2 regions of the Streptomyces sp. KPB2 genome follow, and region 2 is predicted to be linked to the other one. Evidence: riboswitches for the same ligand, from Rfam matches in the RefSeq annotation. Region 2 holds a riboswitch; the other holds the start of a gene.
The links. A riboswitch is a leader RNA that binds a small molecule or an ion and turns the genes downstream of it on or off. The one in region 2 is predicted to bind S-adenosylmethionine.
Positions count from the first base shown of each region.

Region 1: linked by a shared signal. The riboswitch ahead of D1J63_RS26915 (aminotransferase class V-fold PLP-dependent enzyme) and the one ahead of thrC (threonine synthase) in region 2 are both predicted to bind S-adenosylmethionine.

Region 1 covers NZ_CP034353.1:5,973,242-5,987,864, reverse strand. The annotation lists gene D1J63_RS26935 (ATP-binding protein) at 38-1,405, shown strand; gene D1J63_RS26930 (response regulator transcription factor) at 1,402-2,064, shown strand; gene D1J63_RS26925 (SLC13 family permease) at 2,161-3,576, shown strand; gene D1J63_RS26920 (glycerate kinase) at 3,646-4,887, shown strand; gene D1J63_RS26915 (aminotransferase class V-fold PLP-dependent enzyme) at 4,830-6,218, opposite strand; SAM riboswitch class IV at 6,366-6,482, opposite strand; gene trpD (anthranilate phosphoribosyltransferase) at 6,572-7,636, opposite strand; gene D1J63_RS26905 (cytochrome bc complex cytochrome b subunit) at 7,779-9,416, opposite strand; gene D1J63_RS26900 (Rieske 2Fe-2S domain-containing protein) at 9,413-10,468, opposite strand; gene D1J63_RS26895 (c-type cytochrome) at 10,465-11,274, opposite strand; gene D1J63_RS26890 (heme-copper oxidase subunit III) at 11,340-11,960, opposite strand; gene D1J63_RS26885 (hypothetical protein) at 12,170-12,571, shown strand; gene D1J63_RS26880 (Ig-like domain-containing protein) at 12,678-13,955, opposite strand; gene D1J63_RS26875 (cytochrome c oxidase subunit 4) at 14,086-14,484, opposite strand; gene ctaD (cytochrome c oxidase subunit I) at 14,481-14,623, opposite strand, start outside.
Region 2 covers NZ_CP034353.1:4,544,733-4,559,355, reverse strand. The annotation lists gene D1J63_RS20440 (carboxylesterase family protein) at 1-1,224, opposite strand, end outside; gene D1J63_RS20435 (NADH:flavin oxidoreductase) at 1,258-2,388, opposite strand; gene groL (chaperonin GroEL) at 2,621-4,246, opposite strand; gene D1J63_RS20425 (cold-shock protein) at 4,574-4,777, opposite strand; gene D1J63_RS20420 (MoaD/ThiS family protein) at 5,185-5,460, opposite strand; gene thrC (threonine synthase) at 5,457-6,749, opposite strand; SAM riboswitch class I at 6,767-6,914, opposite strand; gene D1J63_RS20410 (glucosyl-3-phosphoglycerate synthase) at 7,087-8,031, shown strand; gene D1J63_RS20405 (hypothetical protein) at 8,043-8,759, opposite strand; gene D1J63_RS20400 (trehalose-6-phosphate synthase) at 8,906-10,294, shown strand; gene D1J63_RS20395 (hypothetical protein) at 10,301-10,786, opposite strand; gene otsB (trehalose-phosphatase) at 10,926-11,798, opposite strand; gene D1J63_RS20385 (DUF3263 domain-containing protein) at 11,834-12,067, opposite strand; gene D1J63_RS20380 (extracellular solute-binding protein) at 12,118-13,335, opposite strand; gene D1J63_RS20375 (ROK family protein) at 13,523-14,533, shown strand; gene nagA (N-acetylglucosamine-6-phosphate deacetylase) at 14,533-14,623, shown strand, end outside.

The sequences.
Region 1 (14,623 bases), 1.4 Mb from region 2:
GGCCCGGGTCCGCATCCTGCTGTGGCTGCTGCTCGTGATGGCCGTCGCGCTGGCCTCGGTCGCGGCGACCACCCGTTCGATCCTGCTGCGCGACACCGACCAGCGGATCAGCGGCCTGCTCGCCCAGGAGGCCGGCGAGTTCGCCAACTTCGAGGAACAGGGCTTCGACCCGGAGACCGGCCGCCCGTTCACCGACCCGGGGCGGCTGCTGCGGGTCTTCCTGGAGCGGCAGTACGCCGACCTCGACGAGGAACTGGTCGGCCTGGTCGGCGAGGTCGGCAGCAGCAGGCCCACGCAGATCATCCAGCAGCGGGAGATCCCGGTCGACCGGCCCCTGCACGAGGACGCCGACGCCCGCCGCCGCATCTACGCCTCCCCCGACTCCACCGGCACCCTGGACCGGCCCGAGGGCGAGATCCGCTGGGCCAAGGTCACCGTGGCCCGCTACGGCGGCGAACCGGCGGCCGCGTTCGTGGTCGCCTTCCACCCGGGGCGCGAACAGGCGCGCGCGGACGAGGTGTTCCGCGTCCTGCTCGCCATCTCCGGCGTCGCCCTGCTGATGACGACCGGCATCGCCTGGGTGGTCGCGGGCCGCATCCTGAAACCGGTACGGCTGGTGCGCACGACCGCCGCCCAGCTCACCGAGCAGGACCTGACCCGGCGCATCCCGGTGCACGGCCACGACGACGTGGCGGCCCTCGCCGAGACGTTCAACGCCATGCTGGACCGCCTGGAGCGCGCCTTCGCCACCCAGCGCCGGTTCGTCGACGACGCCGGGCACGAACTGCGCACCCCGATCACCATCGTCCGCGGCCATCTGGAGCTGATGGGCGACGACCCGGCGGAGCGCGAGGAGACCGTCCGCCTGGTCACCGACGAGCTGGACCGGATGAGCCGCATCGTCGAGGACCTGCTGCTGCTGGCCAAGGCCGAACGCCCCGACTTCGTCACCCCCGAACCGGTGCAGCTCGCCGAACTCACCGCCGACGTCTTCGTCAAGGCCCGCACCCTGGGCGAGCGGGAGTGGGTGCTGGACCAGGTCGCCGACCGGGAGGCCCGGCTCGACCCCCAGCGCATCACCCAGGCGATGGTGCAGCTCGCGCAGAACGCCGTGCAGCACACCACGGCGGGCCAGCGGGTCCGCATAGGCTCCCGCGCCGACGGCCCGCGCATCGAGCTGTACGTCGCCGACTCGGGACCCGGCGTCCAGCCGCAGGACGCCGAGGTGATCTTCGAGCGCTTCCGGCGCGGCACGGCCCGGCGCGGGGTGCGCGGCACGGGGGCCGGACTCGGGCTGTCGATCGTGCGGGCCATCGCCGAGGGCCACGGCGGCCGGGCCGAGCTGCGCGCCACCGAGGGCGGCGGCGCCACCTTCGTACTCACTCTGGAAGAGGCACGACCATGAACCGCATCCTCATCGTCGAGGACGAGGAGCGCATCGCCTCCTTCGTCGAGAAGGGCCTGCGCGCCAACGGCTTCACCACCACCGCGGTCGCCGACGGCGACGCCGCCTACGAGTACGCCCTCACCGGCGGTTTCGACCTGGTCGTCCTGGACATCGGGCTGCCCGGCCGGGACGGCTTCACGGTCCTGCGCGAGCTGCGCGAGTCCCGGGTGACCACCCCGGTGATCGTGCTGACCGCGCGGGACTCCGTGCGGGACACGGTGGCCGGCCTGGAGGGCGGCGCCGACGACTGGATGACCAAACCGTTCCGCTTCGAGGAGCTGCTCGCCCGGGTACGACTGCGGCTGCGTACGGCGGCCAGGGCGCCCGAGGTGACGGTGCTGCGGTCCGGCGACCTCTCCCTGGACCTGCGCACCCGCCGGGCCCGCTCCGGGGAGCGGACGGTGGACCTGACGGCCCGTGAGTTCGTGCTGCTGGAGCTGTTCCTGCGGCATCCGGGGCAGGTCCTGTCGCGGGAGCAGATCCTGTCCCACGTGTGGGGCTACGACTTCGATCCGGGCTCCAACATCGTGGACGTCTACGTGCGGGCGCTGCGCAAGAAGCTGGGGGCCCAGCGGGTGGAGACGGTGCGGGGCATGGGGTACCGGCTGCCGGGATGACCGGTGGGACGACCGGCTGAATAACCGGCTTTCGTGTGAGGTTTCCTTCATGTCGGGCTCATTGAGGACTCACCGCCCGGGAGAACCCTCGAGGGCGTGACGTTGAACCTCCGCCTGGCGGCGGCCCTGTGCGTGGCGCTGTCCCTGTGCGCGCTGCTGGCGGTCCCCGCCAACTTCCCCGCCCTCGGCGGCGACGCGCGCCTCACCCTCGCCGTGTTCGCGCTGGCCACTTGCGCCTGGATCGGTACGCCGGTCGACGACACGTACATCGCGCTGGGTGCCGGGCTGGCTCTGACCGCGACCGGCGTGATCAGCAGCGACACCCTCTTCGGCACCCTCGGTGACGCCACGGTGTGGCTGCTGATCTGCGCCTTCGTGCTCGCGGCGGCGGTGGCCCGGACCGGGCTCGCGGGGCGGGCGGCGGCCTTCCTGGTCGGCGGGGCGCGCACCGTACGGCAGTTGACGCACCTGACGACGGCCGCGCTGGTCGTCACGGCGTTCGCGGTGCCGGCCACCTCGGGCCGGGCGGCGCTCGCGCTGCCCGTGTTCCTCGCCCTCGCCAAGGCCCTGGCGGACCGCAGGCGCCTGGTCGTGATGCTGGCGCTGCTCTTCCCGACCGTGATCCTGCTGTCGGCGGTGGCGACCCTGATCGGCGCGGGCGCGCATCTGATCACGGTGTCGGTGCTGTGGGAGGCGACCGGGGACCGGATCGGCTTCACCCAGTGGCTGCTGCTCGGCCTGCCGCTGGCCGTCGCCTCCTCCCATCTCGCCGCCGAGACGGTCCTGCTGACCACCACCCGCCGGGCGGACCGCGAGGGCCCCGTCCACATCACCGCCGAGGAGATACAGCGGCACAGCGAGAGCCCGGTCACCGGCCCTTGGACACAGGCGGAGAAGCGCTGCGCGCTGCTCCTGGCCACGGTGGTGGCCCTGTGGTGCAGCGAGCCCCTGCACCAGGTCTCCCCCGCCGGCGTGGCGCTGATCGGCGCGGTCGTCGCCTCCTCCCCCGCGCTCGGCACCGTGGGGCTCAAGGACGCGCTGAAGACGGTGCCCTGGTCGCTGCTGCTGTTCATGGCGGCGACCATGGCGATGGGGGTCGCGCTCGCCGACTCCGGCGCGGCGAAGTGGCTGGTGTCGGGGCTGCCCGGGCACGTCGGGCCGGCGGTCTTCCTCGGCGTCGTGGTGGCGGTGAGCACGGCGGCCCACCTGGTGCTCCAGTCCCGCTCGGCCCGCTCCTCGGTGCTGGTGCCGCTGGTCGTCGCCGCGGCCGTGGGCGCCGGGGTCAATCCGGTCACCGCCGCGCTCGCGTCCACGGCGGCGGCCGGTTTCTGCCACACGCTGCCGGCCTCCGCCAAGCCGGTCACGCTCTTCTCCGAGGTCCCCGGCGTCCCCACCTACACCCCGCGCGACCTGCTCCGGCTGTCCGCCGTCCTGGCGCCGCTGACCGCCGCGCTCGTGCTGTTCTTCGCCGCCGCCGTCTGGCCGCTGCTCGGCGTACCCGTGACCCGCTGAAGTGACCCGCTGAAGGAGCCCTCCATGCCCTCTGTGCCCTCTGTGCCCTCCGCGTCCTCCGCGTCCTCCGTGCTGAGCCGTGTCGTCGTGGCCCCCAGCGGCTTCAAGGAGTCCCTGTCCGCGCAGGCCGCCGCCGACGCCATCGCGGTGGGCGTCCGCCGGGTCCTGCCCGATGCCGAGATCGACCGGATCCCGCTGGTGGACGGCGGCGAGGGCACGGCCGTCGCGCTGGCCTCGGCGACCGGCGGGCGCCTGGTCGCGCTGCCCGCCACCGGCCCGGTGGGAGAACCGGTCGGCACCCACTTCGCGCTGCTCGGCGCCGGGGACACGGCGGTGGTGGAGATGGCGGCCGTGGCGGGTCTCTCCCTGGTCCCGCGCGGCCTGCGCGACCCGGGGGCCACGACCACCTACGGCGTCGGCGAGCTGATCCGCGCCGCGCTCGACACCGGGGTGCGGCGCGTCCTCGTCGGCTGCGGCGACTCCGGTACGTCGGACGGCGGTGCCGGCGCGCTCCAGGCGCTCGGGGCCCGGCTCCTCGACGCGGACGGCCTCGAACTCCCCCACGGCGGCAGGGAGCTGGCCCGTCTCGCCCGTATCGACCCCTCCGGCCTGGACGCCCGGCTGAAGGACACCGAACTGCTCGTCGCCTGCAACCCGTTCAACGTGCTGTGCGGAGAGCGCGGAGTGGCCCGGGTGTTCGGCCCGCAGAAGGGGGCGACGCCCGCACAGGTCGAGGAGTTGTCGGCCGGCCTGGAGAACTGGGCGCGCGTCGTCGGCCGCGACCTCGGTGTCGTCGGCACCGACCTGCGCACCGGCCCCGGCACCGGCGCCTCCGGCGGTCTCGGCGCGGGGCTCGCCGCAGTCGGGGCCCGGCTGCTGCCCCGCTTCGACGTGCTGCTCGACCACCTCGACCTGGACGCCCGGCTCGCCCGCGCCGACCTGGTCCTCACCGCGGAGGGCGCGCTGGACCACCAGACGCCGCGCGGCAAGGTCCCGGCCGAGGTGGCCCGCCGCGCCAAGCTGCACGGCCGTCCCGTCCTCGCCCTGGCCGGCACGCTCGGCGAGGGCGCGCACGACGTGCCGGGGGTGGACGCCTGCCACGGCATCCTGCCGGCGCCGATGGCCCTCGCGGACGCGCTGCTGCGAGCCTCGGAACTCCTGACGGACGCCACGGAACGGGCGCTGCGGATGATCCTCCTGGGCTCGCGGTTGCCGGGCCGGACGGATCGAGCGGGCCTGGCGGGTCCGCCCGCTCAGGCGTCGGCGGCCGAGGTGGTGTCGGGCACGCAACGGCCGTCCTCGGTGCGGTAGTTCCACCGGGCGCCGTCGCTCACCAGCTCCTTGACGGCGTTCACGAACCGCTCGACGTGCTCGTCCGGAGTGCCCGCGCCGAAGCTCACCCGGACGGCGTTGAGGGACTTCTCCCCGGGTGCCGCCTCGGGGGCGCCGCACTCGCCCTGCGCCTGCGGGTCGCTGCCGAGCAGGGTGCGCAGCAGCGGGTGGGCGCAGAAGAGGCCGTCGCGCACGCCGATGCCGTACTCGGCCGAGAGGGCCGCGGCGAAGTGCGAGCTGTTCCAGCCCTCTACGACGAAGGAGAGCACCCCGACACGCGGCGCGTCGTCGCCGAAGAGCGAGAGGACGCGGACCTCGGGGACGTCGGCGAGGCCCTCGCGCACCTTGCGGATCAGGTACTCCTCGCGGGCCACCAGCGTGTCGAAGCCGGCCTCCGTGAGCGCCTTGCAGGCGGAGGCGACGGCGTACGCGCCGATGACGTTGGGCGACCCGGCCTCGTGCCGGGCGGCGCTGTCGTGCCACTGGACGTCCACGCCGCCGTCGGCACGCCGGCTCACCCTGCGGCTGGCGCCGCCCCCGGCGAGGTACGGCTCGGCCTCGCGCAGCCAGTCGGCCCGCCCGGCCAGCACACCGGAGCCGAAGGGGGCGTACAGCTTGTGGCCGGAGAAGGCGACCCAGTCGACATCCAGGTCGGCCACCGAGACCGGGTGGTGCGGGGCGAGCTGGGCGGCGTCCAGCACGATCCGGGCGCCGTGCGCGTGCGCGGCGGCGGCCAGTTCGCGCACAGGCCACAGCTCGCCGGTGACGTTGGAGGCACCGGTCACGCAGACCAGGGCGGGCCCGTACGGCTCGCGGGCGGCCAGGGCCCGCTCCAGGGTCTCGACGGCCTGCGCGGGGGTGCGCGGGGCGTCCAGGTACGTCACGTCGGCCTCGCGCCAGGGCAGCAGCGAGGCGTGGTGCTCGGTCTCGAAGACGAAGACCCGGCTCCCGGCGGGCAGCGCGGCGGCGAGCAGGTTGAGGGAGTCGGTGGTGGACCGGGTGAACACCACCTGGTCGTCGTCCCGGCAGCCGAGGAAGTCGGCCACGGTCCGGCGGGCGTTCTCGAACAGGTCGGTCGACAGCTGCGACAGGTACCCGGCGCCCCGGTGGACGCTGCCGTAGTACGGGGCGTAGGCGGCGACGTCGTCCCAGACCCGCTGGAGCGCGGGCGCGCTGGCGGCGTAGTCGAGCGCGGCGTACGTGACCTCCCCGCCGGTGACGAGCGGGACGGTGACGTCCCGGCCGAGGACGGGCAGCGGGGCGGCGATGGCGGAGGCAGCGGTGACGGAGGCAGGGGCGGGTGCGGACATGACGGACTCCCGTGAGAACCAGCGCGCGGCAGGGCGCTGCGAAAGAGAAGAAAAGGGATGTGCGGAGGCGGGGCTCTGCGGCCCTATCGCATTCGCTGGTTCACGGAAGACTCCCTCGGACGACCCAGGACCCCTGGTTCCGCGAGGGGTCCGCGCTTGCCGTGGACCTTGCTGTCCACGACCTGGTCTTCACCCGGGGCACCCCGCCACGGACGGAGGGTTGCCGGACAGTCGGCCGGGGCCTCATGACTGTCACTCATGACCTGTCGAAAAACCTAGGGGAAGTGATCGGCGCCCCGCAACCCGAGTCCGGATCGCGGGACGCACGTCACACGCGGGGGCGTAGGCGGCGACTACGCGTGGGTCGCCGCCACCCAGCGCTCCAGGGCGCGCCTGGCCGCGCCCGAGTCGATCGACTCCGCGGCCCGGTCCATCCCGGCCCGGATCTGTTCGGCCAGCGGTCCCGGACCCGGCTCCAGGGCCACCAGGGCCGCCGCCGAGTTCAGCAGCACCGCGTCCCGTACGGGGCCCGTCTCGCCGGCCAGCAGCCGGCGAGCGACGTCGGCGTTGTAGGAGGCGTCGGCGCCGCGCAGCGCCTCGACCGGCACCAGCTCGATGCCGACGTCGCGCGGGTCGAAGGTTTCCTCGGTCACCGAGCCGTCGCGCACGATCCAGACCCGGGAGGTGGCGGTCGTGGTCAGCTCGTCGAGGCCGTCGTCGCCGCGGAAGACCAGCGAGGAGTTGCCGCGCTCGGCGAAGACGCCGGCGATGATCGGTGCCATCCGGGCGTGGGCGACGCCGATCGCCTGGGCCTTCACCCGGGCCGGATTGGTCAGCGGGCCCAGGAAGTTGAACACCGTGCGAATGCCGAGCTGGCCGCGGGCCGCCGCCACATGGCGCAGCGCCGGGTGGAACTTCACCGCGAAGCAGAAGGTGATGCCGGCCTCCTCGGCGACCTCGGCCACCCGCTTCGGCGTCAGCTCCAGGTTGACCCCGAGCTTCTCCAGGACGTCGGAGGCGCCGGACGCGGAGGAGGCGGCCCGGTTGCCGTGCTTGACGACCTTCGCACCCGTGCCGGCCACGACGATCGCGGACATGGTGGAGATGTTGACCGTCTTGGCGCCGTCGCCGCCGGTGCCGACGATGTCGACGGTCTCGCCCGGCACCTCGATCACGTTGGCGTGCTCGTACATGGTGCGGACGAGGCCGGAGATCTCCTCGACCGTCTCCCCCTTGTACCGCAGGCCGACCGCGAAGGCGGCGATCTGCGCGTCGGTCGCCTCGCCGCGCATGATCACGTCCAGCGCCCAGGCGGTGTCGTCCGCGGACAGGTCGCGGCCGTCCAGCAGTCCGTTCAGCAGGGCGGGCCAGGAGCGGCCCGCCGCGGTGTCGCCTCCAGCGGGGGTCACAGCGCTCATGAGCCGCTCCTGAATCGTGTGTCGTGCGGAAAGTCGTGGACGGGGGATTGCGCTTCCACCCTATCCAGCCCGGACACGGTCGAAGGGCCCCGTCCGCGGAACGGACGGGGCCCTTCGATCGTGGTGTGGCGACGCTGGAGGGTCAGTGGTGGCCGTGGCCGCTCGTGATCTCCTTGTACTCCTCGACGGTCGGCTTCGGAATCTGCGACTCCTCGCCGTAGTAGGCCTCGCTGAGCTTGGCGCGGAGCTTCTCGCTGCCCTTCACCTTGCGCTCGACGCCGTTCTCGTCGACCGTGGGGCCGATCTCGGCCGGCTTGTACTGCTCGTGCGCCGTGAGCGTGTGCAGCGCGCCCTGGCTGAGCGGCTCGTGCACCTCGATGAACTCACCGTGCGGCAGGCGCTTGATGATGCCCGACTCGCGGCCGTGCAGCACCTTGTCCTTGTCCCGGCGCTGGAGGCCGAGGCAGATCCGCTTGGTGACGACGAACGCGATGACCGGTCCGACGAAGAACCCGATCCGCACGAACCAGGTGACCGCGTTGATCGACAGGTGGAAGTGCGTGGCGACGATGTCGTTGCCACCACCGATCAGCATGATCATGTACGCGGTGACCCAGGCGACGCCGAAGGCGGTACGGGTCGGGGCGTTGCGCGGCCGGTCCAGGATGTGGTGCTCGCGCTTGTCCCCGGTCACCCACGCCTCGATGAACGGGTAGAGGGCGATGAGCGCCAGGAAGATTCCGAAGATCACCAGCGGGACGAACACACCGAGGACCAGTGTGTGACCCCAGAGGTTGATCTCCCAGCCCGGCATGGCGCGGACCAGACCCTCGGCGAAGCCCATGTACCAGTCGGGCTGGGCGCCGGTCGACACCTGGTCCGGACGGTAGGGGCCGATGCTCCAGATCGGGTTGACCGAGGCGATGCCGGCGACCACCGCGATGACACCGAAGACCAGGAAGAAGAAGCCGCCCGCCTTCGCCATGTACACCGGCAGCAGCGGCATGCCGACGACGTTCTTGTTGGTCTTGCCGGGGCCCGCGAACTGCGTGTGCTTGTGGTAGAAGACCAGGATCAGGTGGCCGACCACGAGCCCGAGCATGATGCCCGGCAGCAGCAGGATGTGGATCGAGTAGAACCGGGCGACGAAGTCGGTCCCGGGGAACTCCCCGCCGAACAGGAACATCGAGATGTACGTGCCGACGATCGGCACGGACAGGATCGCGCCCTGGGTGAAGCGGACACCGGTGCCGGAGAGCAGGTCGTCCGGGAGCGAGTAGCCGGTGAAACCGGTGAACATGCCGAGGACGAACAGCAGGAAGCCGAACAGCCAGTTGATCTCGCGCGGCTTGCGGAACGCGCCGGTGAAGAAGACGCGCATCATGTGCACGAACATGCCGGCGAGGAAGATGATCGCCGCCCAGTGGTGGATCTGCCGGATCAGCAGACCGCCGCGCACGTCGAAGCTGATGTCGAGCGTCGACTTGTACGCCTCACTCATCAGCTGTCCCTGCATCGGGACGTACGAGCCGTGGTACGTGACCTCGTTCATCGACGGGTGGAAGAACAGCGTCAGGTACACACCCGTGAGGATGATGATGATGAAGCTGTAGAGGCAGACCTCACCCAGCATGAACGACCAGTGGTCGGGGAAGATCTTGCGCATGTTGGCCTTGGCCAGGGAGTAGATCCCCAGCCGGCCGTCGGCCCAGTCGGCGACGCGTTCGCCGGCCGGTGCCTTCCCGCGAGAGCGGGGTGCGTCGTTGTCTGCAGTACTCATCCGCGCTCCCAGAATGCAGGACCGACGGGCTCGTCGAAGTCGCTGAGCGCCTCGAGATACCCCTCGTCGTTCACACCGATGCGCAGCTGCGGCAGCGGGTGACCGGCGGGACCGAAGATGACCCGGGCGCCGTCGGCAAGGTCGAAGGTGGACTGGTGGCAGGGGCAGAGCGCGTGGTGCGTCTGCTGCTCGTACAGGGAGATCGGGCAACCGACGTGGGTGCAGATCTTCGAGTACGCCACGATGCCCTCGTGCGACCACTCGAGCTCGCGCTTGTCCTTGATGGAGTCCGGCTCCAGCCGGATGATCATCAGGGCGGCCTTGGCGATCTCGTTCTGGAAGTCGTGGTCGTGCTCCTCCAGGCCCTCGGGCTTGGCGAAGGTGAGGGAACCGACCCCGATGTCCGACGGGCGCATCGGCTCGTTGGTGTTCATGTTGACGAGCAGCTTGCCCTTGGACCACAGCGTGTGGCGCAGCTTCGTCCCGGGCAGCGGACCGAGGTCGCGCAGCAGGACGACGCCGGAGAGCGGCACCAGCGTGAGCGCGCCCAGCATCGTGTTGCGGATCAGCTTGCGCCGACCGATCACCGACTCCTTGGCACCCTGCTTGAAGTCCGCGTGGACCTTCGCACGGGTCTCGGGGTCCGCCTCGATCGGGTGGCGCTCGTCGGCGACCTCCTCGTCGGACATCAGGGTGCGCGCCCAGTGGACGGCGCCCGCGCCGATGGTGAACAGCGCCACGCCCAGCGTCAGGCCCAGCGCGAAGTTCATCGCGCTGATGTGCCCGATCGGGAAGACGTAGATCGACTTGTCCTGCGGGATCGCGACGAACGAGGCGATGAAGCCGATGGTGGCCAGCATGGACACCGTGAACAGCAGGGCGACCGTGCGCTCGGACCGCTTGGCGGCCCGCTCGTCGATGTCCTGGATCCGGTGCTCGTGGGGCGGCAGCCCCGGGTCCGCGAACGGGTGCTTGTCGTCCGCGGGCTTCGGCACGTGCGTGCCGCCCTGCTCAGCCGGCAGGTTCTCTTCTGGAATGTCTTGGCTACTCATGACTTCTTGGCCTTTGCGGTCCGAGCGGCGACCCACACGGCGACGGCGATGCAGGCTCCCAGGCCGAAGATCCAGCCGAACAGGCCCTCGCTGACCGGCCCGAGGCCGCCGAGCGACAGACCGCCCGGGTCCACGGTGTCGTCGCTGTTGACCGCGTCCAGGTAGGCGATGATGTCCTTCTTGTTCTGCTCCGACAGCGTGGTGTCGGGGAAGGAGGGCATGTTCTGCGGGCCGGTCTGCATGGCCTCGTAGATGTGCTTCGGGTCGACACCCTCGAGGCTCGGCGCGTACTTGCCGTGCGTCAGGGCGCCACCCTTGCCGGTGAAGTTGTGGCACTGCGCGCAGTTGGTGCGGAACAGCTCACCGCCCTTGGCGATGTCCGCGCCCTCGGGGCCGTACTTCTCCTCCGAGGGGATGGCCGGACCGGCACCCAGCGAGGCGACGTAGGCCGCGAGCTGGTCGATCTCCGCCTGGGAGTAGATGACCTTCTTCTTCGGGACCTGCGCGCCCGGCTGCTGGGCCGGCATGCGGCCGGTGCCCACCTGGAAGTCGACGGCCGCGGCGCCCACGCCGACCAGGCTCGGACCGTCGGTGGTGCCCTGCCCTCCGGTGCCGTGGCAACTGGCACAGCCGACGGCGTAGAGCTTCTTGCCCTCGTCGATGGCGAGGGACTGGGCGGTTTCATCGGCCTGCGCCTTGCTCGCGGGTGCGAACGCGGCGTACAGCCCCCCTGTGCATGCCAGCGCGAGGAGTAGGACGACGAGTGCCGCCAGCGGATGGCGTCGTCGTGCGGAGAGCTTTTTCACGGATTACCCCGGTGTCAGGATCTTCTGCGTCGATGCTTCTGGTATTGCGCGGGTGCGTGCCGCGACTACTTGATCAGGTAGATCGTGGCGAACAGGCCGATCCAGACCACATCGACGAAGTGCCAGTAGTAGGACACGACGATGGCGGCGGTCGCCTGCTCGTGGGTGAACCTCCGGGCCGCGTAGGTGCGGCCCAGGACCAGCAGGAAGGCGATCAGTCCGCCCGTCACGTGCAGTCCGTGGAAGCCGGTGGTCAGGTAGAACGCCGAGCCGTACGGGTCCGACGAGAGCGAGATGCCCTCGTGCTTGACCAGCTCGGTGTACTCGAACACCTGACCGCCGATGAAGATCGCACCCATCACGAAGGTGACGATGAACCACATCCGGAGCTTCTTCACGTCCCCGCGCTCGGCCGCGAACACGCCGAGCTGGCAGGTGAGGGAGGAGAGCACCAGGATCGTGGTGTTCGTCGCGGAGAACGGGATGTTCAGCGCGTCGGCCTTCTCGGACCAGAAGTCCGGGCCGGTCACCGATCGCAGGGTGAAGTACATCGCGAAGAGGGCCGCGAAGAACATCAGCTCGGAACTCAACCAGATGATGGTTCCGACGCTGGTGAGGTTCGGCCGGTTGACCGACGGGTGCGCGTGCCCGGTTTCTACTGTCGTTGCTGTCGCCACGACCGACATTATGTCGGTCGCTTATCCCGCCCTCACCCCGGGGGGTGCCGTTCGGTGTGTTCCCCCTGCTTGTACGGCCCGGATGGCCCATCGAACGGCCCGTCGGTGGCCTGTCGAAGGCCTGTCCGAACCAGTGCTGACGGGGCGTTCGAGGGAGTAGCATCCGCCCCAACGGGCTACGACAGCCTTCACCGGTCTCACCGCGTATCGGAGGAAGCATGCAGGCGACCGCCACGGTGCTGGTCTACAGCGACGACTCCAACACCCGCGAACAGGTGCGGCTCGCGACCGGCCGCCGGCCGGCTCCGGACGTGCCCGTGGTCGAGTTCGTGGAGTGCGCGACCCCGGCCGCCGTGCTCAAGGAGCTGGACAAGGGCGGGATCGACGTCTGCGTCCTGGACGGCGAGGCCGTGCCCATGGGCGGCATGGGCATGTGCCGCCAGATCAAGGACGAGGTCTTCCAGTGCCCGCCGGTGCTGCTGCTCATCGCACGGCCGCAGGACGCGTGGCTGGCGACCTGGAGCCGGGCGGAGGCGGCGGTGACGGCGCCGGTGGAGCCGGTGGAGTTCGCGTCGGCGCTGGCCGCTTTGCTGCGGGAGAAGAGGCTGCAGGGGGTTTAGGGCGCCTTCCAGCTCGAGGGTGCGGGTGGCATGGGCGGGTGCGGCGCCGTTGTGGCTGGTCGCGCAGTTCCCCGCGCCCCTGACGGCACTGCCCCGGACGGCGTCTTCATGCGCTCTCCGGTCGCAGGCGGGCCTGTTCTGCCGTGCCGGACGCGTTCCCCGCGGTGCCCGTCAGGGCGCTGCCGGTGCGCCATTTCGCCCAGTCCATGTTCCAGTCGCCGAAGCCGTTGCCGAAGGGTTCCATCGTTTCGCCGCCGGAGTTGACGACCTCGACGAGGTCGCCCTCCTGGACCTCGTTGAAGAACCACTCCGCGCTGTCGGTGCTCATGCCGACGCAGCCGTGGCTGACGTTGGCGATGCCCTGGGAGCCGACGGACCAGGGGGCGGCGTGCACGTACTCGCCGCTCCAGGTCACCCGGGTGGCCCAGTAGACCGGCAGGTCGTACGACTCCGAGGAGCCCTCGGCGATGCCGACGGTGCTGCTGCGCATGCGTACGAAGGATTCCTTGCCGAGGACGACCTTGACGCCGTTGCGGGTCTCGAAGCCGGGCTTGCCGGTGGTGACCGGGATCTCCCGGATCGCCTCGCCGTCCTGGTAGACGGTCAGCGTGTGCGCGGCGGCGTCGGTGACGGCGACGACGCGGTCGTCGGTGGTGATCTTCAGGGGTTTGGCCTTGCCGCCCCACATCCGGTCGCCGATCTTGATGCCGTCGAGGGTGCTGTGGACCTGGATGGTGGCGTGGGCGGGCCAGTAGTCCTCGGGCCGGTAGTGGAGCTTCTTGTCGTCCACCCAGTACCAGGCGCCCTTCACCGCGGGCGTGGAGTCCACCTTCAGGGCGCGCTCCACTATGGCCCGCTGGGCCGGGTCCTTGACCGGCTGGCTGAGTTCCGCCGTGATGGGCTGGCCGACGCCGTACGCGCCCGCCTTGGGCCCGAAGACGACGTCCAGGGCCTTCTTGGCGCCCGGCTTCCCGGTCTCGAAGGTGAGCACCTTGCGGCCCGGCGCCCCGTCGCCGTCCTCGGTGCTGACACGCACCGTGTAGCTGGCGTTGGCGGCCAGCGGTGAGGTGCTGTGCCAGCGGGCGCCGTCGGCGGACAGCTCGCCCGCGACGTAGCGTCCGGTCGCGTCCACGGCTGTGACGTCCGTGATGCGCCCGTCGGCGCCCTCGGCGACCACCTCCAGGGGTTTGTCCGGGTCGGCCTTCTTCCCGGCGTCCGTGGGGCCGTTGAAGGAGATCTGGCCGGCCGCGTCGTAGGGGGTGGCGGACAGCGGGTCGTCGGCGTCGCCGCTGCAGGCGGTGACGCTCGCGCCGAGGGCCATCACCAGCAGCGTGCAGCCGACGACCGTACGCCCCCGCGCCTGGAAGTGAACCGTGTTGCTCATGGACTCACGCTAAGGAGAGACGTCAACGGCGGCACGGTGGATAAGCCGGACGAGTGAGCGGCGGTACGACAGACGAAGGGGCCCGGACACCCCTGACGGAGTGTCCGGGCCCCTTCGGGCTCGGCGCGTGCTACTGGGTGCGGTTCTCACCGCGGTAGTACTCGAAGACCCAGCCGAACAGGCCGATCAGCAGGATCGGTGCCGAGAAGTACATCAGCCACCAGCCGAGGGCGATGCCCATGAAGGCGAAGGCGCCGCCGATGGCGAGCGCCAGCGGCTGCCAGCTGTGCGGGCTGAAGAACCCGACCTCGCCGGCGTCGTCCGCGACGTCCGCCTCCGTGTTGTCCTGCGCGCCCACGTCGACCCGCCGCGCCGTGAAGGCGAGGTAGAAGCCGACCATGATGGCCAGGCCGAAGGCCAGGAACAGCGCCGTGGTGCCCGCGGGCTCCTTCGACCAGTAGCCGTAGACGATCGCCACGGCGAGCAGGAAGACGCTCAGCCAGATGAAAATCTTGCCCTGGATCTTCACTTCCCGGCCTCCTTGCCGCCGGCGAGGGCCTTCTCACCGTGACCGACGTTCTCCAGCTGGTCCAGCGCGGAGATCTCGGGGTGGTGCAGGTCGAAGGCCGGGGATTCACTGCGGATGCGCGGCAGCGTGAGGAAGTTGT
Region 2 (14,623 bases):
GAAGGCGGGGGCGGGCCAGGTCAGTTCGTAGACGTGGGCCCGGCCGCCGCCCGCGAGGTGGGCCTCGGCCAGGTGCAGGGACGGCATCGCGAACAGCCAGTCGGTCTGGACGCGTTCGTAGAGGTCGTTGGCCGACGCCTGCGGGAACGCGGCGCGGTAGGCCGCTTCACCGCCCGGGGCGTACAGACGCAGGGCGGCGCCCGCGCGGTCCTCGCCCACCTCGCCGAGCCTGCCCGCCAGGGCGCTGAACAGGCGGTTCTCGTCGCGGTTGTGACCGACCATCAGCTCCACGTCGCGGGCCGCGCCGGAGGCGAGCGCCTGCCACGGCGCGACCGGCAGGAACTCGCCGTCCACGACCGGGGCGTACGGGGTGATCGTGGGGGCGGCCTGGCCCCAGCGGGCGACGTTGCCGGGCATCTTCGGGGCGAGGGCCTGACCGGCCTTGACGAGCTGGTCCGGGGCGATGTCCGAGAGGTCGGCGACGGTCGGGCGCAGGCCCAGTTCGGCGGCCAGGTCGGTGCCGATGTCCCGGGCGAGTTCGGTGGAGAAGAAGGTGCCCGGCACGCTCTGGGCGACGGCCCGCCGGAAGAGCCCGGCCGCGCGGGGCATCGCCAGCAGGGAGGCCACGGAACCGGCGCCCGCCGACTCGCCGAAGATCGTGACGCGGCCGGGGTCGCCGCCGAACCCGGCGATGTTGTCCTGCACCCAGGCCAGCGCGGCCACCTGGTCGAGCAGGCCCCGGTTGGCGGGGGCGCCCTCGATGTGGGCGAACCCCTCCATGCCCAGGCGGTAGTTGAGGGTGACGACGACGAGGTCGCCGTCGGCGGCTATGCGGCGGGCGTCGTAGGCGGGGCTGCCCGAGTGGCCCATCTTGTAGGCGCCGCCGTGGATCCAGACCATGACCGGACGCCGGGCGGCCGGGTCGGGGGCCGGGGTCCAGACGTTGACCGTCAGCCAGTCGTCGCCCTCGGGGACGTCCGGCGGGCCGACGGTGCCCGCGACGCCGAGGTCCTGCGGGGGCGGCGGGCCGAAGGCGTACGCGTCGCGCACGCCGTCCCAGGGGCGGGGGCGGCGCGGGGCGGCGAACCGGGCCTCGCCCACCGGGGGCTGGGCGAAGGGAATGCCGCGGAAGACGGCCAGGCCGTCCTCGGTCCGGCCGCGCACCGCACCGGCGGAGGTGCGCACCACGGGTTCCACTGACTCGGCGGGTCCAGGGATCGTCATCCTCCGGACCCTACGCCGTGGTGCGCACCGCGCTCAGCCGAGGGTCTTCAGCGATGCCGCGTCGTACGGGGCGAGTTCGTCGAAGCGGCCGCCGAGCACCTTCTCGGCCCACCGCGGGTCCTGGAGCAGGGCGCGGCCGACGGCGACGAGGTCGAACTCGTCGCGCTCCAGGCGGTCGAGGAGGTTGTCGAGGCTGCGCACCGGGGCGCCCTCGCCCTGGAAGGCCTTGGTGAAGTCGCCGTCGAGGCCGACCGAGCCGACCGTGATGGCGGTCTTGCCGGTGAGCTTCTTGGTCCAGCCGGCGAGGTTGAGGTCGGAGTCCTCGAACTCGGGGAGCCAGTAGCGGCGGGTGGAGGCGTGGAAGGCGTCGACGCCGGCCGAGGCGAGCGGGGCGAGGATGGCCTCCAGCTCCTCGGGGGTCTCGGCGAGGCGGGCGTCGTAGGCCTCCTGCTTCCACTGGGAGTAGCGGAAGATCACCGGGAAGTCGGCGGAGACCGTCTCCCGTACGGCGGCCACGATCTCGGCGGCGAACTTCGTCCGGGCCACGGGGTCGCCGCCGTAGGCGTCGGTACGGCGGTTGGTGCCGGACCACAGGAACTGGTCGACGAGGTAGCCGTGGGCTCCGTGGATCTCCACGCCGTCGAAGCCGATGCGCTCGGCGGCCGCGGCGGCCTCGGCGAAGGCGCCGATGACGTCGTCCAGGTCGCGCTGGGTCATCGCCTTCCCGGTGGGCTCGTCCTCGCCGATGCGCAGGCCGGACGGGCCGACGGCGGGGGCGTCCGGGAAGGGCTGCTCCCCGTCCTTGCGCACCATGCCGATGTGCCACAGCTGCGGCACGATCGTGCCGCCGCCCGCGTGCACCGCCTCGGCGACCTTCGCCCACCCGGCGAGCTGCTCCTCGCCGTGGAAACGCGGCACGCGGTCGCTCTGCCCGGCGGACTCGTGCCCGACGTAGGTACCCTCGGTGACGATCAGGCCGACCCCGGCCGCGGCGCGGCGCGCGTAGTACGAGACCACGTCCTCGCCGGGGATGCCGCCCGGGGAGAACATGCGGGTCATCGGCGCCATCGCGATGCGGTTGGGCACGGTGAGGCCGTTGATCGTGGCCGGGCGGGCGAGCAGTTGGGCGGCGCGGGTGGCGGCCTCGGTGGGGGTGGCGGTCACTTGCGGGCTCCCTGGAGTAGGTACCGGGTGGTATGTGCGCGCGCATTCATCGCACTCCTCGGTGAACGGCCCGGCCCGGTCGGGGCATTCCGTTCGTGGCCGCCGATCCGCCGTGACCCGGGACACATACGGCGGCCGGCCGGGAACACGGAAAGGCCCGAGGGCGGCACCCCCTCTCGGGGAGTGCCGCCCTCGGTCCGTGCAGGACGGTCGATCAACCGGAACCGGTCGATCAGAAGTCCATGTCACCGCCCGGCATGCCGCCCGGGGCGCCCGCCGGAGCGGCCTTCTCCGGCTTGTCGGCGATGACGGCCTCGGTGGTGAGGAACAGCGCGGCGATGGAGGCGGCGTTCTGCAGGGCAGAGCGGGTCACCTTCGCCGGGTCGATGATGCCCTCGGCGATCATGTCGACGTACTCACCGGAGGCGGCGTTCAGGCCGTGGCCGACGGTCAGGTTGCGGACCTTCTCCACCACGACGCCGCCCTCGAGACCGCCGTTGACGGCGATCTGCTTCAGCGGGGCCTCCAGGGCGAGCTTCACGGCGTTGGCGCCGGTCGCCTCGTCACCCGAGAGCTCCAGCTTCTCGAAGACCTGGGAGGCCTGGAGCAGGGCCACGCCACCACCGGCGACGATGCCCTCCTCGACGGCCGCCTTCGCGTTGCGGACGGCGTCCTCGATGCGGTGCTTGCGCTCCTTGAGCTCGACCTCGGTGGCGGCACCGGCCTTGATGACGGCCACGCCGCCGGCCAGCTTCGCCAGACGCTCCTGGAGCTTCTCGCGGTCGTAGTCCGAGTCGCTGTTCTCGATCTCGGCGCGGATCTGGTTGACGCGGCCCTGGACCTGGTCGGCCGAGCCGGCGCCGTCCACGATCGTGGTCTCGTCCTTGGTGATGACGACCTTGCGCGCGCTGCCCAGCAGGTCCAGCGTGGCGTTCTCCAGCTTGAGGCCGACCTCCTCGGAGATGACCTCGCCGCCCGTGAGGATGGCGATGTCGCCGAGCATGGCCTTGCGGCGGTCGCCGAAGCCCGGGGCCTTGACGGCGACGGACTTGAAGGTGCCGCGGATCTTGTTGACGACCAGGGTCGACAGGGCCTCGCCCTCGACGTCCTCGGCGATGATCAGCAGCGGCTTGCCCGACTGCATGACCTTCTCCAGGAGCGGCAGCAGGTCCTTGACGTTGCCGATCTTGGAGTTGGCGATCAGGATGTACGGGTCGTCGAGCGACGCCTCCATACGCTCCATGTCGGTGGCGAAGTACGCCGAGATGTAGCCCTTGTCGAAGCGCATACCCTCGGTGAGCTCCAGCTCCAGACCGAAGGTCTGGGACTCCTCGACGGTGATGACGCCTTCCTTGCCGACCTTGTCCATGGCCTCGGCGATGAGCTCGCCGATCTGGGTGTCGGCGGCGGAGATGGAGGCCGTGGAGGCGATCTGCTCCTTGGTCTCGACATCCTTGGCCTGCTCGAGCAGGGCGGCGGAGACGGCCTCGACGGCCTTCTCGATACCGCGCTTGAGGGCCATCGGGTTGGCGCCGGCCGCGACGTTGCGCAGGCCTTCCTTGACCAGGGCCTGGGCGAGAACGGTCGCGGTGGTCGTACCGTCACCGGCGACGTCGTCCGTCTTCTTGGCGACTTCCTTGACCAGCTCGGCGCCGATCTTCTCGTACGGGTCCTCGAGCTCGATCTCCTTGGCGATGGAGACACCATCGTTGGTGATCGTGGGGGCGCCCCACTTCTTCTCGAGGACGACGTTGCGGCCCTTGGGGCCGAGCGTCACCTTGACGGCGTCCGCGAGCTGGTTCATGCCGCGCTCGAGGCCGCGCCGCGCCTCCTCGTCGAACGCGATGATCTTGGCCATGTGAAGTGGTCCCTCCAGGACTGGGGGTGATTCCTTCGGACCGCGCCCGCGCCCGCGACGGACGGCTCGCCGGCCTTGTGGTTCCTTCCCCACCCGGCCCGCGGGCCTCACCGACCCGGTCCTTCGTTGTCACTCTCACCTTCAGAGTGCTAACGCCAATGATTAGCACTCGGCATGGTCGAGTGCAAGCGCCTCTCGGGGATCGGGCCGGGCGGTCAGCCACCCGCGAACAAGGGGACGGCACGCGTCCGGGCAGGCCGAAGGGCCCGTACCCCTGGAGGTACGGGCCCTTCGGATGAAGACCGGGTGCTGCGGTGGCCGCGCGTCTCAGGCGCTGAGGCGAACCATGTCGGCCTGCGGGCCCTTCTGACCCTGCGAGATCTCGAACTCGACCCGCTGGCCTTCTTCGAGGGTGCGGTAGCCGTCCATCTGAATCGCGCTGTAGTGGACGAAAACATCCGCACCACCGTCGACCGCGATGAAGCCGTACCCCTTCTCCGCGTTGAACCACTTGACGGTGCCCTGAGCCATGCCTAACTCCCCTATTACTGGCCCTTGCACAGATCCGCACTTCGCGGACCCGGGTCAGACCTCGCCCCCTCACGACTGGGGGCGTGCGCCGGAACGCGTCGACCGCGGCTGAATGTATCTGTCCAACTGCCGTCTGCAACAGGTCAATCGGACGAGAAATCTGGACGCGCCCGGTCCGGAATGTAGCGAGAATTCGCCTGAATACGGGTCAAGTCGGGGCACGCAAAGGGAACAAAAGCCGCAGAAAGCACCCACACTTTGGCTGTTTCTTGTCGGGCGGGCGGCAGGAATTAACGGTTCCCGTTGTGCCGATCGGGAGCGCGTTCCCCAACTCTACCGCGCTCAACCACATGGAATTGCCCCCTCCGTTTCTCTCACGGAGAGGGCAATTCACGCTACGACCCGTATCAGCCGCCGGCGACCGCCGGGATGATCGAGACGCCCGCGCCGTCCGGCGTCGAGGTCTCCAGGCCCTGCTCGAAGCGCACGTCGTCGTCGTTGACGTAGACGTTGACGAAGCGGCGCAGCTTCCCCTGGTCGTCCAGGACGCGGGCGGCGATGCCCGTGTGGTTCTTCTCCAGGTCGGAGATGACCTCACCGAGGTTGGCCCCCTCGGCACTGACCTCGGCCTTGCCGCCGGTGTAGGTGCGCAGGATGGTCGGGATACGAACGGTCACGCTCATGCGAGGCCAGCCTCTCGGAAGGAGTCCAGGTTGGGGCGGATCGTCGCGGTGAGGCCGGTGCCGGCCACCGCGTCGAGGGTCTTGAGGCCGTCGCCGGTGTTCAGGACGACGGTGGTGAGCGACGGGTCGAGCACGCCGTCCTCGATCAGCTTCTTCGTCACGCCGACCGTCACGCCGCCCGCCGTCTCGGCGAAGATGCCCTCCGTGCGGGCGAGCAGCTTGATCGCGTCCACGACCTGCTCGTCGGTCACGTCCTCCACGGCACCGCCGGTGCGGCGGGCGATGTCGAGGACGTAGGGGCCGTCGGCCGGGTTGCCGATGGCCAGCGACTTGGCGATGGTGTTCGGCTTCTGCGGGCGCACCACGTCGTGGCCGGCCTTGAACGCCGTGGAGACCGGCGAGCAGCCCTCGGCCTGCGCACCGAAGATCTTGTACGGCTTGTCCTCGACCAGGCCGAGCTCGATCAGCTCCTTGAGCCCCTTGTCGATCTTCGTCAGCTGGGAGCCGGAGGCGATCGGCACGACGAGCTGGTCGGGCAGCTGCCAGCCGAGCTGCTCGCAGATCTCGTACGCGAGGGTCTTGGAACCCTCGGCGTAGTAGGGGCGCAGGTTGACGTTGACGAAGCCCCAGCCCTCGCCGGCCGGGTCGCCGATCAGCTCGGAGCAGAAGCGGTTCACGTCGTCGTAGTTGCCCTCGATGCCGACCAGCTCACCGCCGTAGACGGCGGCCATGACGACCTTGCCCTGCTCCAGGTCGTGCGGGATGAACACGCAGGAGCGGAAGCCGGCCCGGGCGGCGGCGGCGCCGACGGCACCGGCGAGGTTGCCGGTGGAGGAGCAGGACAGGGTGGTGAAGCCGAAGGCGCGGGCGGCCTCCAGGGCCTGGGCGACCACGCGGTCCTTGAAGGAGTGCGTCGGGTTGCCGGAGTCGTCCTTGACGTACAGGCCGCCGGTGACGCCCAGCTCGCGGGCGAGGTTGTCGGCCTTGACGAGCTTGGTCCAGCCGGGGTTGATGTTCGGCTTGGTCGCCACGTCGGCCGGGACGGGCAGCAGGGGGGCGTAGCGCCAGATGTTCGCGGGGCCCGCTTCGATCCGCCCCCGCAGTTCCTCGGTGTCGTAGGCCGAGAAGTCGTAGGAGATCTCGAGAGGGCCGAAACACTCTTCGCAGGCGAAGACCGGTCCGAGCGGAACCCTGTGGCCGCATTCCCGGCAGCTCAGCGCGGCGGCGGGGCCGAGGTCGACGGTGCCGTCGGTGGGGTTCGTGGAGGTTTCGGCAGTCTGCACAGCCATGGAGGCGAGGCCCTTTCTCCTCATCTTCCTCACGACGCATCTCGCCGTGAGACGGATTTGGCACCTTCCCTAGCCGGGAGCCTCGCCACGTCCGTGTGACAAGTGCCGGCTGGAGGGTTGCCGGGGCTTCATCGGGCCGTATCCCTCTGCCCCTCTGGATGAGCGGTATGAAGTTGTTCTTCGCTGGTGCGCGCGGCGACCCCGGCATGCGGTGGTCCCACGCGTTGTTCAAGACTGTAACCGAAGGCCAGGACCGTTGAGACAGTCGTCCGTACCGCGAGATGGATCACAACGGATCACTGCGCATCACCACGGATCACGAAGGAGACCCCCGGACGTGCTGGAAGAAGTCGAGCGCTGGCTGAACGCACGCTCCTGGTCCGCCGGCGACCGGACCGTCCGGCAGCTCCTGTCCGCCAAGCACACCACCGGGCAGTCGGTCAGCGTGGTGCTCCCCGCGCTGGACGAGGAGGCGACGGTCGGCGACATCGTCTCGGTGATCCGGCGGGAGCTGATGCTGCGGGTCCCGCTGGTCGACGAGCTCGTGGTCGTGGACTCCGGGTCGAGCGACCGTACGGGCGAGGTGGCCGCCGCGGCCGGCGCGCGTGTCGTGCACCGGGACGCGATCCTCCCCCGCATCCCCGCCGTGCCCGGCAAGGGCGAGGTGCTGTGGCGGTCGCTGCTGGTCACCGGCGGGGACATCGTCTGCTTCGTCGACGCCGACCTGCGCGAGTTCTCCGCCGACTTCGTCTCCGGGATCGTGGGCCCGCTGCTGACCGATCCCGACGTGCACCTGGTCAAGGCCATGTACGACCGCCCGCTCGGCGCCGCCCCGGGGCAGGGCGGCCGGGTCACCGAGCTGATGGCCCGCCCGCTGCTCAACATGCACTGGCCGCAGCTGGCCGGTTTCGTCCAGCCGCTGGGCGGCGAGTACGCGGCCCGCCGCTCCCTGCTGGAACGGCTCCCCTTCCCGGTCGGCTACGGCGTCGAGCTCGGCATGCTGGTCGACGCCCTGCACCTGGTGGGCCTGGACGCGCTCGCGCAGGTGGACGTCGGGGTGCGCGTCCACCGCCACCAGGACGGCCGGGCGCTGGGCCGGATGGCCGCCGCGATCTACCGCACCGCCCAGCTCCGGCTGGCCCGCGGTCACCTGGTCCGGCCGACGCTCACCCAGTTCGAGCGGGGCGTCGACGGCTTCGAGCCGCGCACCTACGCCGTGGACACCGAGGAACGGCCCCCGATGGCGGAGATCGCGGAGTACGCGGCCCGGAAGGTGGCCTGAACCCCCGCGCCTCAGCCGGGGACGCCGTCCGACCAGCGCCACCTGCCACCGGAGTCCTGCTCGCAGGTCAGGTACTCGCCGCCGCGGCCGTGGGTGCTCAGGCCCCGGTGCTTCGTGGCGCAGAACTGGCCGTCGGCGTAGCAGTTGCCGGCCGGGCTCATCAGCTCGCAGACGCCGGTGCCGCCGCCTGTTCCGCCACCGGTTCCACCGCCCCCGCTCGTGCCGCCGGTGCCGTCGGCCCGGGTCTTCGACGGCTTCGGGGTCGGCTTCGGCGTGTGCAGCAGGCGCCCGGCGCAGTCGCGGCCGTCGCGGGGGACGGTGAAGGTCACGGTGCCGGAGCCGCCGCTCTGCTCGCAGACCTTCTCGTCGAGGCCCCAGGAGGAGGCCGGCTGCCCGGTGCCCTGGAGGAGCACGGTGTAGTCGACGTGTGCCCCCTTGGCGGCGAGGACGGCCGCACTCATGGTGCGGCCGGTGAAGTCCGCCAGCGTGGCGGCGGTCGGGGTGGGAGTCGGCGTCGGCGTCTGAGTGCTGGGGGACGTCTCGGGGGTCGGGCTGCTGCTCGGCGTCGCGGTGGCGGTCGCGGTGGCCGCCGTGGGTGCCTCCGCCTTCGTACTCGCGTCGCCGCCGTCGCCGCAGCCCGCCAGGGCCAGCGCGCAGGCCGCGATCAGGGCCGCCGTGCCGGTGAGTCCGCCGGTGCGCGGGTGTCGCGTACGTATGCGTATGGGCATGGTGCGCCCGCCCCCCAAGAAGTTGAAATGTGCACCGCACATCCTCAACCTGTTCACAGTTTCCGCACAAGACGCGTGACCGAATCGCCGCCGAGGTGACACCGGGGAACGTTTGAGGTTCGGGGGGCCGGGCTAGATTGAGGCGTATGGCTTCAAGCTTCGGTGCTGCTCAGGTGCTGGTCGCCTCCAACCGGGGGCCGGTCTCGTACGAGGTCCGGGAGGACGGGTCGCTGCACGCCAAACGGGGTGGTGGCGGGCTCGTGTCCGGGCTGTCGGCCATCGGCCCCGACGCCGGCGCGCTGTGGGTGTGCTCGGCGCTCGGCGACGGCGACCGCGAGGCGGTGCGGCGCGGGGTCGGCGAGGCCGGCGTGCGGATGCTGGACGTACCGGCCGACGTGCACGCGGACGCGTACAACGGGATCGCCAACAGCGTGCTGTGGTTCGTGCACCACATGCTGTACCAGACGCCCCTGGAGCCGGTCTTCGACGCGGAGTTCCGGCGGCAGTGGGCCTCCTACGAGGCCTACAACCGGGCCTTCGCCGAGGCGCTGGCCGAGGAGGCGGCCGAGGGCGCGGTCGCGATCGTGCAGGACTACCACCTGACGCTGGTGCCGGGGATGCTGCGCGAGCTGCGTCCGGACCTCAGGATCGGCCACTTCTCGCACACGCCGTGGGCCCCGGTCGACTACTTCCGGCTGCTGCCCGACGACATCGCCGAGCAGGTGCTGCGCGGGATGCTGGGCGCCGACCGGCTCGGGTTCCTCACCCGACGCTGGGCGGACGCGTTCACCGCCTGCTGCGACGCGGTGGTGGGCGGGCTCGGCGGCACGGAGATCGGCGTGCACGGTCTCGGCGCCGACGGCGACTTCCTGCGGAAGCGGTCGCACGAGGCCGACGTCGAGGAGCGGATGGCGGAGCTGCGGGAGCAGATCGGGGAGGGCCGCCGCACGATCGTGCGGGTGGACCGCACCGAGCTGTCCAAGAACATCGTGCGGGGCCTGCTGGCCTACCGGGAGCTGCTGGCCGGGCGGCCGGAGTGGCGCGAGCGGGTCGTGCACGTCGCCTTCGCCTACCCCTCGCGGCAGGACCTCGCCGTGTACCGGGACTACACGGCCGAGGTGGAGCGGGTCGCGAACGCGGTCAACGAGGAGTTCGGCACCCCGGGGTGGACGCCGGTCGTGCTGAATCTCAAGGACGACTTCGCGCGGTCGCTGGCGGCGTACCGGCTGGCGGACGTGGCGCTGGTCAACCCCGTCCGGGACGGGATGAACCTGGTCGCGAAGGAGGTGCCGGTCGTCTCCGACGCGGGGTGCGCGCTGGTGCTGTCCCGGGAGGCGGGGGCGTACGAGGAGCTGGGCGAGGACGCCGTGGTGGTGAACCCGTACGACGTGGTGGGGACGGCGGACGCGCTGCACACGGCGCTCGGCCTGCCGGCGGGGGAACGGGCCGAACGCTCGAAGCGGCTGGCGGCCGCCGGCACCGCGCTGCCCCCGGCGCGCTGGTTCCTGGAGCAGCTGGAGGCGCTGCGCGGCTGACGCGGGCTACTTGTCCCGCACCGGCGGGCAGGTGCCGGTCTCCTCGCCGATGGAGTTGATCTCGGCGTTCGGCCGCGGGTCACCGGCGTAGTTCACCTGGTCCGTGCACTTGACCCCGTCCTGCTTGGGGGTGCCGGAGGGCGCCTTGCCCGACTGCGGCTCGGGGCAGGTGCCGGTGTCCGCGCCGATGGAGTTGATCTCGGCGTTGGACCGCGGGTCGCCGGCGTAGTCCCGCTGGTCCGTGCACTTGACCCCCGTCCCCCGGTCCGGCTTCGACGCCGTCGGGGTCTGCGAGGACGCGCCGCCGGTGGCGGTGCCGTCGTCCGCGGAGGGGGACTGCGCCGTGGGGGTCTGCGCGGGGCTCGTCGCGGTCGCGGTGGGGGCGGCGTCGACGTTGACGTCGCCGTCGCCGCCGCTGTTGCCGCAGGCGGTCAGCGCCAGGCCGAGGGCCACGGCGGCGAGGGCGAGCATCGGGGTCTTCCGAGCGGACATGGCGGGTTCCTCCACGGTCGTGTGCCTCACTGAGCAGGCATTACGGCGTGCAAGACAGCGGGGCGGCGGGGCCGGGTTGCCCCGCCGGCGGTGTCCGGACACGCCTGTGACGCTCCGGGGAAGGGGCCGTGACGTCGGCTCAGGCCAGCCGGTGCGCGAGCGCCGTCAGCAGGGCCACGACCCCGGCGGGGCCGGGGACCTCGACGTCCGCGCGCCTGCGCAGTTCCGTCACCTCGTCGCTGGCGCTGCAGACCAGCAGGCCGGGGGTGCCCTCGGTGCGGAGGATGTCGACGGCCGCGTAGGCCGGGAGGTCGCCGAGGTCGTCGCCCGCGAAGAGGACCGAGCCGGCGTCGAGGGAGTGGACGTACGACCGCAGGGCCGCGCCCTTGTCCATGCCGGGCGGGCGCAGTTCCAGGACCATGCGGCCGGGTTCGACGATCAGGCCGTGGCGGGCGGCCAGGTCGGCGAGGGGGGCGCGCAGGGCCTCGAAGGCGGCCTGCGGGTCGGGGGCGCGGCGGGTGTGGACGGCGACCGCGTGGCCCTTGTCCTCCGTCCAGGTGCCCTGCGCCGCGGCCCCGGACCGCTCCAGCAGCCCCGGCAGCTCGGCGCGGACGGCGGCGACGCCCGGGTGCGGCGCGGGCGTGGCGAGGGTGCCGGTGGCGGCGTCCCAGCGCTCGGCGCCGTAGTGGCCGAGGACGACGAGGCGGTCGAGGCCGGGGACGTCCGCGAAGCCGCCGTGGTGGACGGCGACCTCGGCGGGGCGGCCGGTGATCACGGCGATCGAGGCGACCTTCGGGGCGAGCGCGGCGAGGGCCGGTACGGCCTCCGGGTGGGCGCGGGCCCGGTCGGGGTCGGGCACGATCGGGGCGAGCGTGCCGTCGAAGTCGAGCGCGACCACCGCGCGGCCGGGGTCGGCGAGAAGGGCGTCGAGCCCTTCGCGTCCGGCGGCCGTCGCGGGCGTCGGCAGGGGGTGTGGGGAGTCGTCTCGGGTGGAGTCCTGGTGGCTGCCCATACGGCGAACCTATCCCGCCGGCGCCGAAGGCAATCTCAGCGCTCCGCGCGGCGCGACTCCCGCACCCGGCGCAGGCGGTTGACCGTCACCGGGTCGGCGGCCAGGGCGCGGGGGTCGTCCAGGAGGGCGTTGAGGAGCTGGTAGTAGCGGACGGGGGCCAGGCCCAGCTCCTCGCGGACGGCACGCTCCTTGGCGCCGGGGCCGCTGAAGCCCCGGCGTTCCAGTGCGAGGATGCTCAGCTCCCGCTCGGCCAGCTCTCCCGGGTCCATGTACGGAACCGTAACGCCCGCCGCCGACAACGCGGCCGCCGCTCGGGCCGTCACTCCGCGCTGCTCGCCCGCATCGCCGTCGCCTGGATCTCGCCGAGGACCTCCTCGGGGCTGCCGCCGGGGGCGACCGCCTCGCCGATGCGCTTCTTGACGTCCGCGCTGACCGAGGCCCAGGAGGCCTTGCCGACCGGGTACAGCTGGGAGAGCAGCAGCTCGTCCAGGAACGGCTTGAGGTTCTTGTCCTCCGGCGCGGTGCTCATGGTCTGGGAGGCGGAGGTGGTCACGGGCAGCAGGCCGTACTCGCGGGAGAAGTCGAGGACGTTCTCCTCGCTGTAGACGAAGTCGAGGAAGTCGCCGATCTCCTCCTGGTGGCCGTTCTTCTTGAAGGCCGTCATCCAGTCGGAGACCCCGAGGGTGTTCCTGCTCTCGCCGTCCGCGCCGGGTGTGGTCACCATCCCGTACTTCACGCCCTTGTCGGCGGCCATCTTCATCAGCGAGGGGTGCCCGTTGAGCATGCCCACGTCGCCGTTGGCGAAGGCTTCGAAGGCGGCGGCGCGGTTGAGCTTGCCGGGGGCGACCGGTCCGGTGAGGCCCTTGCCGACCAGTTCGTCGCGCAGCCAGGTGAAGGTGGTGGCGTTCTGCGGCGAGTCGATCGAGTAGGTGCCGACGTCGTCGGTGTAGCCGCCTCCGCCGCTGAGCATCCACTGCATCGTCTCGGCCGGTGCCTCCTCGGGGCCCAGCGGCAGGGCGTACGGGTACTTCACGCCCTTCTCCTCGAGCGCCTCGGCGGCCTCGGCCAGGTCGTCCCACGTCTTGGGCGGCTGGACCCCGGCCTCGTTGAACAGGGTCTTGTTGTAGAAGAGCACGCGGGTGGAGGCCGCGAAGGGCAGGCCGTACTGCACGCCGTTGACCTGGCCGGCGGCGGCCAGCTGGGAGACGAAGTCGGCCTGGACCGGGATGGAGAGCACGTCGTCGGCCCGGTAGAGCAGGTCCTTGTCCGCGTAGTCGGAGTAGGCGCCGATCTGCGCCATGTCGGGCGCCTTGCCCGCCTCGACCATCTCGCGGACCTTGCGGTCGACGTCGTTCCACGAGTAGACGGTGACGTCCACGTGCACGTCGGGGTTCTTGGCCTCGTAGGACTTGGCCAGCTCGTCCCAGTACTTCTGGGAGCTGTTCTCCTTGCCGTCGCCGTAGTCGGCGGCGACCAGCTTCAGGGTCACCCCGTCGGAGTCGCCGGTCAGCCCGCAGCCGCCGAGGACCGCCGTCATGCCCAGTGCGGACACCACCGCGATCGTTCCTGTCCTACGCCGCTGCACCCTGTTCCCCAACCCTGCCGACGACTCGTCGTTCACTGCTCGTTGTTCACTGCTCGTTCGCGTGTTCGCTTAACGGATTAAGGTCTACACCACGCGAGTGGACTAGACCTCTCCCGGGTAGACGGGCCACACTGTCCCCGTGAGACATGTCATCGCCCTCGATGTGGGCGGCACCGGGATGAAGGCCGCCCTGGCGGGACCTGGGGGCGAACTGCTGCACCAGGCACGCCGTGCCACCGGCCGTGAGCGGGGGCCCGAGGCGGTCGTCGCGGGCATCCTCGACTTCGCCGCCGAGCTGCGGGCCTACGGCGCGGACCGCTTCGGCGAGCCGGCCGGTGCCGCCGGCGTCGCCGTCCCCGGCATCGTCGACGCCGAGCGGGGCGTCGCCGTGTACGCGGCCAACCTGGGCTGGCGCGACGTACCGCTGCGCAGGCTGCTCGGCGAGCGGCTCGGCTCCGTCCCGGTCGCCCTCGGCCACGACGTGCGCACCGGCGGGCTCGCCGAGGGCCGGATCGGCGCCGGACAGGGGGCCGACCGGTTCCTGTTCGTGCCGCTGGGCACCGGGATCGCGGGCGCCATCGGCATCGACGGCCGGGTCGAGGCGGGCGCGCACGGCTTCGCGGGCGAGATCGGCCACGTCGTCGTACGCCCCGGCGGCGTCGCCTGCCCGTGCGGGCAGCGCGGCTGTCTGGAGCGGTTCGCGTCCGCGTCGGCGGTCAGCCAGGCGTGGGCCGAGGCCTCGGGCGACCCGGAGGCGGACGCCGCCGACTGCGCCAAGGCCGTCGAGTCGGGCGACGCCCGCGCGCTCGCCGTGTGGCGGGACGCCGTGGACGCGCTCGCCGACGGACTGGTCACCGCGCTCACCCTGCTGGACCCGCGTGTCCTGATCATCGGTGGCGGCCTCGCCGAGGCGGGGGAAACCTTGTTCACACCGCTGCGGGACGCCGTCCGGCGGCGCGTGACCTTCCAGAAGCTTCCGGAGATCGTCCCCGCCGCACTCGGGGACACCGCCGGTTGCCTGGGTGCCGGGCTGATGGCCTGGGACCTGCTCGACGGCGCTGCTCCGGCCGCCCCGGCTGCCCGGACCGCTCCGACATCCACTGCTTCCACGGCCGCCGCGGCCGCGACTCCCCCGGAGGTAACCACCTGATGGCCCCAAGCAAGGTTCTCGCCGGTGCCCGGGTGGTACTGCCCACCGGAACCGTGGACGACGGCCGCGTGATCGTCGACGGCACGCGGA